2 regions of the Devosia sp. Leaf64 genome follow, and region 1 is predicted to be linked to the other one. Evidence: predicted binding sites of a transcription regulator. Region 1 holds the regulator's gene; the other holds the start of a gene.

What was found. The regulator LexA, encoded in region 1, represses DNA repair genes until DNA is damaged. The targets are predictions, from matches to a motif close to TGTTCNNNNTGTGTTCNG.
Region 2: a site for LexA is predicted at 3,321-3,338, ahead of ASE94_RS07610 (putative DNA modification/repair radical SAM protein). Genes of this name have one in related genera too.

What each region holds. Positions count from the first base shown of each region.
Region 1 is NZ_LMLO01000018.1:229,311-235,190, forward strand. It holds gene ASE94_RS10280 (GNAT family N-acetyltransferase) at 1-919, shown strand, start outside; gene ASE94_RS10285 (hypothetical protein) at 979-2,106, shown strand; gene ASE94_RS10290 (HIT family protein) at 2,116-2,535, shown strand; gene lexA (transcriptional repressor LexA) at 2,679-3,392, shown strand; gene ASE94_RS10300 (nuclear transport factor 2 family protein) at 3,392-3,772, shown strand; gene ASE94_RS10305 (IlvD/Edd family dehydratase) at 4,444-5,880, opposite strand, start outside.
Region 2 is NZ_LMLO01000012.1:445,298-451,177, reverse strand. It holds gene ASE94_RS07630 (VWA domain-containing protein) at 1-1,337, shown strand, start outside; gene ASE94_RS07625 (ring-cleaving dioxygenase) at 1,493-2,443, opposite strand; gene ASE94_RS07620 (hypothetical protein) at 2,560-2,793, opposite strand; gene ASE94_RS07615 (putative quinol monooxygenase) at 2,853-3,173, opposite strand; gene ASE94_RS07610 (putative DNA modification/repair radical SAM protein) at 3,339-4,577, shown strand; gene ASE94_RS07605 (UdgX family uracil-DNA binding protein) at 4,577-5,880, shown strand, end outside.

The DNA.
Region 1 (5,880 bases):
CGAATACGTCTTCGACCATGGCTGGGCCCAGGCCCTCGAGCGCGCCGGCGGGCATTATTATCCCAAGCTCCAGGGTTCAGTGCCCTTCACGCCCGCAACCGCCCCAAAGCTCCTGGTCCCGTCCGACAGAATCGAGATCAAAACCGCACTCCTCGAAACGGCGCAGCAGCTCGCCTTGCAGCGCAACGCTTCGTCGGTGCACCTCACCTTCCTGCCCGATGAAGATGCCGACATTGCCGAAGCAACTGGCTGGCTTGGCCGCGTCGACACTCAATTCCATTGGCACAACCAGGGCTTTGCGACCTTCGAAGATTTTCTCGAAACGCTATCCTCGCGCAAGCGCAAGACTATCCGCCGCGAGCGTCGCGACGCGCTCGCTGATGGCTTGACCGTCAAATGGCTGCGCGGCGATGAAATCAAGGAGCATCACTGGGATGCTTTCTTCGATTTTTATGAAGACACAGGCGCGCGCAAATGGGGCCAGCCTTATCTCAACCGGAAATTCTTCTCGCTTCTCGGCCGGTATATGGCCGAGCGGATCGTGCTGATCTTTGCCTATGATGGCGACGAGCCCATTGCCGGGGCCATCAATTTCATCGGCAAGGATCGCCTCTATGGGCGCAATTGGGGTTCGACCCGCGAAGTCGCCTTTCTCCATTTCGAGATCTGCTACTATCAGGCTATCGACTTTGCCATCGCCCACAAGCTTGCGGTCGTCGAGGCCGGCGCACAGGGCGAACACAAGCTGGCGCGCGGCTATACCCCCGTCACCACTCACTCCGTCCACTGGATCGCTCACGCGGGTTTACGCGACGCGGTAGCGGATTATCTCGAGGCGGAACGTCCCGCCGTTGAGCGGGAACAAGAGGCGCTTGAAGGGTTTACGCCATACCGGCGCGGCGATCGGCAGGAGCGTTAGCCCCAGCCGATCGATTGTGCTAGACAGCGCGCATCAAGTGATCAGGAGACCCGGGACTAATGGATTTGTGGGATGTCGTCGCCTTCATTATCGAAGCTCTTCTTGTCTTCGTAGTGGCAACGACCCTGTTCGACACCCTGCACTGGCTGCTGCACCGCTGGGAAAATTCCAAGATCCCGCTGCTGCGCACCTTCTCGTCCTGGCACTGGGTCCACCATAAATTCCTCGGTCTCGATATGCAGGTCAATCCGGCCTATGCCCGCCAGAATATCTGGTTTCACGTCCTGCCCGAATATTTGACCTCGATGGCCGCAATCGCGCTGTTCCTCCTCGCGCTGCCTTGGCAGCCCGTGGCCGTCGTTGCCGTCATCCGCACCGTCATGTTCGCGCTGACCCTCCGCGAGGAAGGGCTCGACTACAATCACATGTCGATGGACCGCGTGGGCGGCAAGCAAGGCCTCTTGTGGGTCAACAACAATTACCACGCCATGCACCACGTCTATCCGCACAATTTCTTCTCCTCCTTTGCCAATACCTTTGATCTCCTGGTCGGCACCACCTGCCAGATTGCTGGCCGGCGCTTCCTCATCACCGGCGCAAGCGGCGCCTTCGGCTCGGCCATGGTCAAAGCACTCGAAAAGCGGGGCGGCATTGTCGAAACGGCAAAGTCCGGCGTCGATTTCACCGCCGGAAATTACGCCGCGATGGACGAAAAGCTCGCGCGCGCCGACGTTCTGATCCTTTCGCACGGCGCCAAAACGGACGATTGCTGGAACGCCAATTACGTCACGTTTCGCGACCTGATCGAGCGCTTCACCCTCATGGGCAAGGATAGGCTCCTCGCGCCGGAGGTCTGGGCGCTCGGCTCCGAGGTCGAATTTCACGGCGATATGGGCATGGATGAATTGCGCGATTATTCCAGTTCGAAGCGCGCCTTCGCTGCCCGCGCCCGCCACTATTATCGCTCCGACGACCTCATCTATCGCCACATTGTCCCCTCCTCCTTCACCTCCGCCATGGGCAAGGGCGCGATGTCGGCGGAAACGGCGGTCGGCATCGCTCTCTTCTTCATCACCCGCGGCTTCAAATATGTACCGGTGACCCTTACCGGCCTTGCCGTCCTCAATTTCTTCCGCTTCCGATATGCCAACAATGCCGGCGACGAAGCGCTCGCCGCTGCCGAATAATCCGAGGCTTTGATGACCTACGACCCAACCAATATCTTCGCCAAAATCCTCAAGGGCGAACTGCCTTGCCACAAGGTCTACGAGGACGACACGGCCCTCGTCATGCTCGACATTTTTCCGCAGTCCAAGGGTCACACCCTCGTAATTCCCAAGGCCCCATCGCGTAACCTTCTCGATGCCGATCCCGCGGCCCTTTCGGCGGTGATGCCGCTCGTCCAACGCGTCGCCAAGGCCCTGCAGACTGTAACGAAAGCCGACGGCATCCGCCTCGCCCAGTTCAACGAGGCCCCGGCTGGCCAGACCGTCTTTCATCTCCATTTCCATCTGATCCCTGCCTACGAGGGCACCGCCTTCGGCGCCCATGCCAGCGGCCGTGCTGACGACGCCGAACTCGCCCAACTGGCGAAAGACCTCGCCGCCGTGCTCTAGTCTTGCCGCTGACGCGACGTCTTCCGGCGAAAGCGAGAATCTCTACTGCGCCTCTATTTGGCAAAGATGGGAGACTCTTGCGGAACATAGACGGAACACATATAGTCGTTCCGTATCCGTTCCGATTCTAGGGCTCACCGGCGATGCTGACGCGCAAACAACACGAATTGCTGATGTTCATCCACGAACGGATGAAGGAAAGCGGCATTCCCCCATCCTTCGACGAAATGAAGGATGCGCTGGATTTAGCGTCGAAGTCAGGCATCCATCGGTTAATCACTGCGCTCGAAGAGCGTGGCTTCATCCGCCGCCTGCCCAACCGGGCGAGAGCCCTCGAGGTCGTCAAGCTGCCGGATTCCATGAACCCATCCCTCGGCGGGCGCAAAGCCAAGTTTGAGCCGTCGGTTATCGAAGGCAGCCTCGGAAAAGTCAGCGCGCCACAGCCACGCGGCATCGCCGCGGAGGATTATGCCCGACCGATCTCGATCCCGGTTATGGGGCGCATCGCTGCCGGTACGCCCATCGAGGCGATCCAGACTCATTCCCACACCATTCAGGTCCCGCCTGAAATGCTTGGCGCGGGCGAACACTATGCGTTGGAAGTCCGCGGCGACTCCATGATCGACGCCGGCATTTTCGATGGCGACACGGTCGTTATCAAAAAGCAGGATCAGGCCAGCACCGGCGAAATCATCGTCGCGCTGGTCGATGACGAAGAGGCCACCCTCAAACGCCTCCGGCGCAAGGGCAACACTATCGCACTCGAAGCTGCCAACCCGGCCTACGAGACCCGCATCTTCCCGCCGGATCGCGTAAAAGTTCAAGGCCGCCTCGTCGGCCTCCTCCGCAAATACTAATGCCCGGCGCCGCCACACCCAAAACGGTGATGGCGGCTTATGCCGACCTGATCAACCATCACGACTTTTCATTGCTGGTCCCGCTGATCGATCCCGATGCAGTCTTCTGGTTCAGTTCCGGCAGTTTCACCGGCATCGATGCCATTCGCAGTGCCTTCGAACGAACATGGCAGCGTCTTGAGAACGAGACGTACTGGCTTGAAGACCTCACCTGGATCGCGGACGGCGACACGGCAGCGAGCTGCACCTATCGGTTCTGTTGGCGCGCTGTGGTCGATGGCAAAGACGCCGAAGGATCAGGACGAGGCACCACGGTGCTCGCCAAGCGCGGTGATGCTTGGCGCATCATCCACGAACATCTAAGCTCTTATCCGGATTGAGCGTGACATTCTTTAGTCGCGATCGCGTTTCTACGCCGAGTGCGATTAGCCTGCAGCAGCGGATTTCATATCTCAGCGGTGAAAAGGGCTGTCACTTAGGCAAACTCGATGCGTCCCTCCTCCTACTAATGGCTTCGATCCGGCCGCAGGCAAAATTGCGCCAGTGGCGCAACTTCAGGAGAGAGGGCCATGAGGGCTATGCCCGAATGGCAAACTAGGTGGGGTAAACCCCAAAACCCCAAAATACTTATCCATCTTCTCCCCGCTCCCCAAAACCTCGCCCATACTCTCCCCATTCCGCCAGTCACACGGCTCCCACGCAGGGTCGGGCGGAATGGCCGGTGGATGGGGGCGCCTATCCGGGCGGGGAGTTGAAATACGGCAGCCGCGACCGAAATAACGTTCGCGCCTGATCCCGGACCTGCTGCAAACTCCGGATCCTGTGACGGGCGGCCTTTGGCTCCCAATGTCTAAACAGGTAGAGCCAATGGCCGCCCGTCACCGTGAAAAACCGTCAGCCAAAAAAAAGGCCGGGCGGCACTCTGTGCTGCCCGGCCTGTAACGTTTGTCCTCTCCGCTATCGTCATTGCCCGGCTTGTCCGGGCAATCCATCCGTCTCGAAGATGGACCACCCGGACAAGCCGGGTGGTGACGACCGAAGGATCAAGTGATCAATGATTATCCCTTGGCAGGCCTTCTGTCTGCGCAATCCGCTGGTACTTTTCAGCCGGTTTCAGGATCGCGCCTTCGCCGAGCTGGCCGACGATACCGCGCTGGATTTCCTGCCACGGCGTCTGGTGCTTGGGATACTTGTAGCCGCCTTCAGCCTCGAGCGCCGCGCGACGGGTCGCGATTTCTTCGGCCGAGATCAGGATATCGGCTTCGCCCTTGTTCAGATCGATGCGGACGCGGTCACCAGTCTTGAGGATCGCAAGGTTACCGCCTGCAGCTGCTTCCGGAGACGCATTGAGGATAGAAGGCGAACCCGACGTGCCGGACTGACGGCCGTCACCGATACAAGCGAGCGAATGAATGCCCTTCTTGATGAGGTAGGCTGGCGGCCGCATGTTGACCACTTCAGCCGCACCCGGATAGCCGATCGGACCAGCGCCACGCATGAAGAGCAGCGTGTTTTCATCGATATCGAGCGACGGATCGTCGATCCGGTGGTGATAATCCTCAGGACCATCGAACACCACGGCCTTGCCTTCGAACATGCCAGGATGCTCGGGATTGGCGAGGTAGCGTTCACGGAATTCGGACGAGATCACGCTGGTCTTCATGATCGCGCTGTCAAAGAGATTGCCGCGCAGCACGAGGAAGCCGGCATCCACCTTGAGCGGATTGTCGAAGTGGCGGATGACCTTATCGTCCTGGATCGTCGTATTGCGGCAATTCTCGCCAATGGTCTTGCCGTTGACGGTCGGCGCATTTTCGCGGATCAGGCCTTGCGACATCAGTTCGTTGACCACAGCCGGCACGCCGCCTGCATGGTAGTAGTCTTCGCCCAGATATTCGCCGGCCGGCTGCAGGTTCACCAGCAGCGGCACCTTGTGGCCATAGGTCTGGAAATCCTGCAACTCAAGCTCGACACCGATATGCTTGGCGATCGCCTGGATATGGATCGGGGCATTGGTCGAGCCCCCGATCGCCGAATTGACGACGATGGTGTTGATGAAATTGTCCTTGGTCAGGATGTCGGACGGCTTGAGGTCCTCATGCACCATGTCGACGATGCGCTTGCCAGTGCGGTAGGCCATTTCCTGACGGTCACGATATGGTGCTGGGATAGCGGCCGAACCCGGAAGCTGCATGCCGAGCGACTCGGCAAGCGAGTTCATGGTCGTCGCAGTGCCCATGGTGTTGCAGTAGCCGGTCGACGGAGCCGAGGAAGCCACGAGTTCAATGAACTGCGCATAGTCGATCTCGCCAGCCGCCATCATCTGCCGTGCCTTCCAGACGATCGTGCCGGAACCCGTGCGTTCGCCCTTGTGCCAGCCATTGAGCATGGGCCCGACCGACAGCGCGATCGCCGGGATGTTCACGGTCGCCGCGCCCATCAGCATGGCCGGGGTCGTCTTGTCGCAACCAATGGTCAGCACCACGCC
Region 2 (5,880 bases), on a different contig from region 1:
TCGATGTCGATACGGCGAGCTATTCCTATGTCCGCCGCCAGCTCGAGGACGGTTTTGTCCCAGAGCCCGATACCGTGCGTATCGAAGAATTGATCAATTATTTCCCCTACGACTACCCGGCCGCGCCCAGCGCTGACATGCCGTTCAAACCGACAATCAAAATCTTCCCGACGCCCTGGAACGACAAGACCGAGATCATGGCGATCGGCATTCGCGGTTATGCCCCGCCGGCCGAAGCCATTCCGCCGAGCAATCTCGTCTTCCTCATCGACACATCAGGCTCGATGGACGAGCCTGACAAGCTGCCGCTCCTCAAACGCTCCTTTGCGCTGCTGCTCGATCAGTTGAGCGACAAGGATACGGTTTCAATCGTCACCTATGCTGGTTCAGCCGGTGTCGCGCTCGAACCCACTTCGGCCAGCGACAAGGCAAAAATCCTCTCCGCGCTCGACGAGCTTGGGGCAGGCGGCTCCACTGCCGGCGCCGAAGGGATCGAGCTTGCCTATCGCCTTGCCGAACAGGGCAAGGTCGATGGCACCAATCGGGTGATCCTCGCGACCGATGGCGATTTCAATGTCGGGATCGATGACCCTAAGGCGCTGGAACAGTTCATCACTAAAAAGCGCCAGTCCGGCATCAGCCTTTCTGTGCTCGGCTTTGGCCGCGGCAATCTTGATGATGCGACCATGCAGGCGCTGGCGCAGAACGGCAATGGCAATGCCAGCTACATTTCCAACTTCGCCGAGGCCAAGAAGGTGCTCGTCGAAGAAGTCGGCGGCACGCTCCACACTATTGCTCAGGACGTCAAAGTCCAGGTCGAGTTCAATCCGGCGCTCGTCTCGGAATACCGCCTCATCGGCTACGAAACCCGTCATCTCAACCGCGAGGATTTCAACAATGACGCGGTGGATGCCGGCGATATCGGCGCTGGCCACACGGTCACCGCGCTTTACGAAATCACCCCGGCCGGCGAAGGCCAGGTCGATCCCCTGCGCTATGGCAGCGACACGGCGCAACCCGCCGCCAGCGACGAACTCGCCTTCCTCAAAATCCGCTACAAGCTGCCCGGCGAGAGCGTCAGTCAGTTGATCGAACAGCCGGTGACCCCATCGGTCGCCTATGACGACATCGCCGTCGCCGGGATCGATGCCCAATTCGCCACCGCCGTCGCCGCCTTCGGCCAAAAACTCCGCGGCAGCGCCTATGGCAGTGACACGACCTGGGCCGAAATCGAAGCCTTGGCCCAATCCGCCCGCGGCATGGACGAAGGCGGTTACCGCGCCGAGTTCGTCAGGTTGGTCAGGGATGCCGCGATGCTGGAGCCGGACGCGCAGTAACCCCTCACCCGTCTCGGGCGCTGCCCGATCTACCCTCTCCCCAAGTGGGAGAGGAATAACACGAGAGCGACTGGCCTTTTCTTCTCCCCCTCGGGGAGAAGGTGGCGCGCAGCGCCGGATGAGGGGGAACCCTCTGCCGGCGCTGCATCGTCAGTTCAAACCAACGGCTTCAACCCTGCCTCGATCTGCGCCCGGCGCCCTTCCAGGAACGGCGGCAGCGACAGTTTTTCGCCCAGCGTCTCCATCGGCTCATCCGCCGCAAATCCGGGCACATCTGTCGCAATCTCGAACAGAATCCCATTGGGCTCGCGGAAATAGAGCGAGGTAAAATAGAACCGCTCGACTTCGCCCGAAGATCGAATGCCAAAGCTGTTCACGCGTTCGATCCATTCATGGAGCGAATTCTGATCCGGCGTGCGGAAGGCGACATGGTGCACGCCGCCAGCACCGGGCCGTGCCTGGGGCAGGCTCGGGTCAACCGAAACATGCAGTTCCGCTGCCGGGCCGCCCGGACCCATTTCATAGACGAACACTTCGCCGCCGCGTTCGCGGGCCGCATAGTGCCGCACCTGGCGCATGTTCATCACACGCGTCAGCATGGCATCGGTCGGCTCGAGTTTTGGCACCGAAAGCGTGATCGGTCCGAGCCCGATGATCTGCTTGTCTTCCGGCACGGGCGATTTGGCCCAAGGGATCACCTTGTTCCGCCCATCGACGACCAGACGGAAGCGCTGGCCCTCAAAATCCTCGAAATCCATGGAGACGTGGCCCAGACGTTCCCTGATCCCGCTCGTCGAAACCTGGTTGGCCTCGAGATGCTCCTTCCACCATTTCAGCGTTTCTTCGCTGTCGACGCGCAGACCCGTGCGGCCCACCGTATGGTTGCCGCGCTGTTCGCGCAGCGTGGGAAAATCGAAGAAGGTCAGGTCGGCGCCGGGCGAGGCGACACCATCGCCATAAAAGAGGTGATAGGCCGAGGTGTCGTCCTGGTTCACCGTCTTCTTGATGAGGCGCATGCCGAGCGTCTGGGTATAAAATTTAAGGTTGCGCGGTGCGTCGGCGGTCACGGCCGTCAGGTGGTGGATGCCGCCAAGTTCGAGGGTCATTTGATGTCTCCCAATTCACGCGGCGCCAGGCGCCGTCTTCGCTCATGAATGTATGGCAGACGGCGCGTTAGACAAAGAAAGACAATAGCAACGCACTGGTGTCGATTTTCGAACGATTAATCGGCGACACCCGCAGGCAGCGTCCCCGCCTTAAAGAGCACCTTTGGCTCGTCATAAGTGTCGGCTTCGACATCGACATCGGCCGAATAGGCCCAGATGCCGGCGCGCGATGGCGCGATGCGTTCAGCCGAAGCAATGGCTGCCTCGGCGGATTTATGCGCTGTCGGCATATCCGGCTCGAGCTTGCGGCCCTTCTGTCTAAAACCCTGAACGAAATAAAGCGTCGGCATGGTCAGCCCCTCTGGTTGCCCCGGGCATAGCACAGACCCTTCCAAGCGCCACCTGGAGATCAGACCGCGCTCAGAAACGTCAACACCGAATTGGGCTCCTCGATCAGCGTCCGCAATTTGGCATTGAACACGGCGCCATACTCCGCCGAAATATGCGCCTCGAATGCCGCACGGTCTTTGTAGATTTCGTAGACCACGAATTTTTGCCGAGCATCGAAGCGACGATAGGTGTCAAACACCACATTGCCCGGCTCGGCGCGCACATCGGTGGCCAGCCCAGCGAGCAATTCGGCCACCTCCTCCGCCTTGCCCACCCGCGCGGTAAATTCGGCAATCAGCGACACCGGCTCGTTGGCAGGCAGTTTGTTCAATATATCCATTATGCGGTCTCCAGGGCCAATCGCCTGCGACACGTTTTACCACCGCGTCATTCCCGCGGAAGCGGGAATCTCCCGAGCCGTCCCCTCATCACAATTTCCTCAGACATGTCTTTTTCACATGCACCCGCGCCGGTCTCTCGCTATTTTTAGAACAAAGGAAGAACAATGGTTGCTCTGACGCTCTCGCGAAAACTCGCCATTCTTGCCGATGCTGCCAAATACGATGCGTCCTGCGCCTCGAGCGGCACGGAAAAGCGCAATAGTGCCAAGACCGGCGGCATTGGCTCGACCGAAGGCAGCGGCATCTGCCATTCCTATGCGCCCGATGGCCGCTGCATTTCACTCCTCAAACTGCTGCTGACCAATTTCTGCGTTTACGACTGCGCCTACTGCATCAATCGCTCGTCCTCCAACGTCGCCCGCGCCCGTTTTTCGGTCGATGAGGTCGTTCGCCTGACGCTCGATTTTTACAAGCGCAATTACATCGAGGGACTTTTCCTCTCCTCCGGCATCATCCGCTCGCCCGATTATACGATGGAGGAGATGGTCCGCGTCGCACGCACTCTGCGCGAGGTCCATCTCTTTGCCGGGTACATCCACCTCAAAGTCATTCCTAATGCGGCCCCCGAGCTTCTCGCGGAAGCTGGCCGCTGGGCCGATCGCCTGTCGACCAATATCGAATTGCCCACCGATTCCGCGCTCGAACATTTCGCGCCGGAAAAGCGTCCTTCAGAAATCCGCACCGCAATGGCCCGTCTGCGCGGTAAGCTCGACGAAGCGACACCCGACAAGAAGCCGTCAAAAGCCAAACCCGAAAAGTTTGCCCCTGCCGGCCAATCGACCCAGATGATCGTCGGCGCCGATAAGGCCGATGACAGCGCCATCCTCACGCGCGCCGCTGGCCTTTATTCCGGCTATCGGCTTAAGCGCGTTTATTACTCCGCCTTCTCGCCCATCCCCGACGCCTCATCGCGCCTGCCGCTCGCGCCGCCCCCGCTGATGCGCGAGCATCGCCTTTACCAGGCCGATTGGCTCATTCGCTTTTATGGCTTCAATGTCCCAGAAATCGTTGCGGGCGGGGAGGGTGGTCATCTCGATCTCAATATCGATCCAAAACTCGCCTGGGCTCTCAAAACCCGGCAGAGTTTCCCCGTCGACGTCAACCGCGCCGACCGGGAAATGCTGCTGCGCGTTCCCGGCCTCGGCGTCCGCGCTGTCGACCGCGTCATCACCTCGCGGCGCCATCATCGCCTGACGCTTGCCGATGTCTCGCGCCTCACCGCCTCGATCGACAAGGTGCGCCCCTTCATCTCGGCTGCCGATTGGACCCCCGGCGGTCTCACCGACGATATCAAGCTCAAGCAAAAGCTCACGCCCCAGCCCAAACAGCTCGAGCTTTTCTGATGCTGTCCGTCCGGCTCGACCATCTCAATGATCTCGACGAGTGGCGCGGCAAGGCCCGCCGTCTGCTCGCGGCCGGCTTAAAACCCTCGCAAGTCGTCTGGCGGGTCGGGGCGGAAGAGAACGGGCTCTTCGAAGCGGGCGACGACATGCTGCCACAGACCGATGGTCCGATCGGCTCGGTCCCCCGCCAGTTCATGGAGCTCGCCGGGTCGGTCATCCAGCATTCCGAGCCGGAACGCTTCGCGCTACTCTACCGGATGCTCTGGCGCCTGCAGCAGGATTCACGAATTCTCGCTAATGCTGCTGACGCCGATACCGGAATGTTAACGAAACTGGCCTCTGCAGTGCGTCGAGATGCCCATAAGATGAAGGCATTCGTCCGCTTCCGTGCCATCCCCGACGCTGATGAAGAGCAGTACATCGCCTGGTTCGAGCCCGAACATCACACCCTCGAAGCCACGGCACCGTTTTTTTGTCGCCGCTTTGCTGGCATGGTCTGGGGCATTGTCACACCCTACTCAAGTGCCTTCTGGGACAAGGAAAATCTGCGCTTTGGCCCCGGGGGCTCCAAGAAAGATATCCCCGCCGAGGATGCGGTGGAGGATGATTGGCAGACCTACTACGATTCCATCTTCAACCCCGCCCGCCTCAAGGTCGCGATGATGAAGTCGGAAATGCCGATGAAATATTGGCGCAACCTGCCCGAAGCGGCCCGCATTGCTCCCTTGATCCGCAATGCCAGGCAAATGGAGCAGGACATGATCGCCCGCGCCGCGACCCAGCCGCCCGCACGCCACACGCGCCAAAAAGCGCATGAGGTCGAGGAAGAAGCTAAGGATATTCAATCGCTTAGCGATGCTGCAGAGGCGATTGGCGGCTGCCGCCGGTGTCCGCTTTACGAGCACGCCACGCAACCGGTCTTTGGCGAAGGCCCTGCCCAGGCCGAGGTCATGTTCGTTGGCGAGCAGCCCGGCGACCAAGAGGATCTCGCTGGTCGCCCGTTCATCGGTCCTGCCGGTCAAGTCTTTGACGAAGCTATGGAAAAGGCCGGCATAGACCGCAGCCGCCTTTATGTCACCAATGCGGTAAAGCACTTCAAGTTCGAGCCACGCGGCAAGCGCCGCATCCACCAAAAGCCCAATGCCGGTGAAATCCAGGCCTGCCGCTTCTGGCTTAATCTCGAGCGCGATTTTCTGAAACCCAAGATCGTCGTCGCCCTCGGCGCCAGCGCGGCCCAAAGCCTTCTGGGCAAAGCGGTTACGATCTCAAAGATGCGCGGTCAGCCGATCCCGCTCGAAGATGG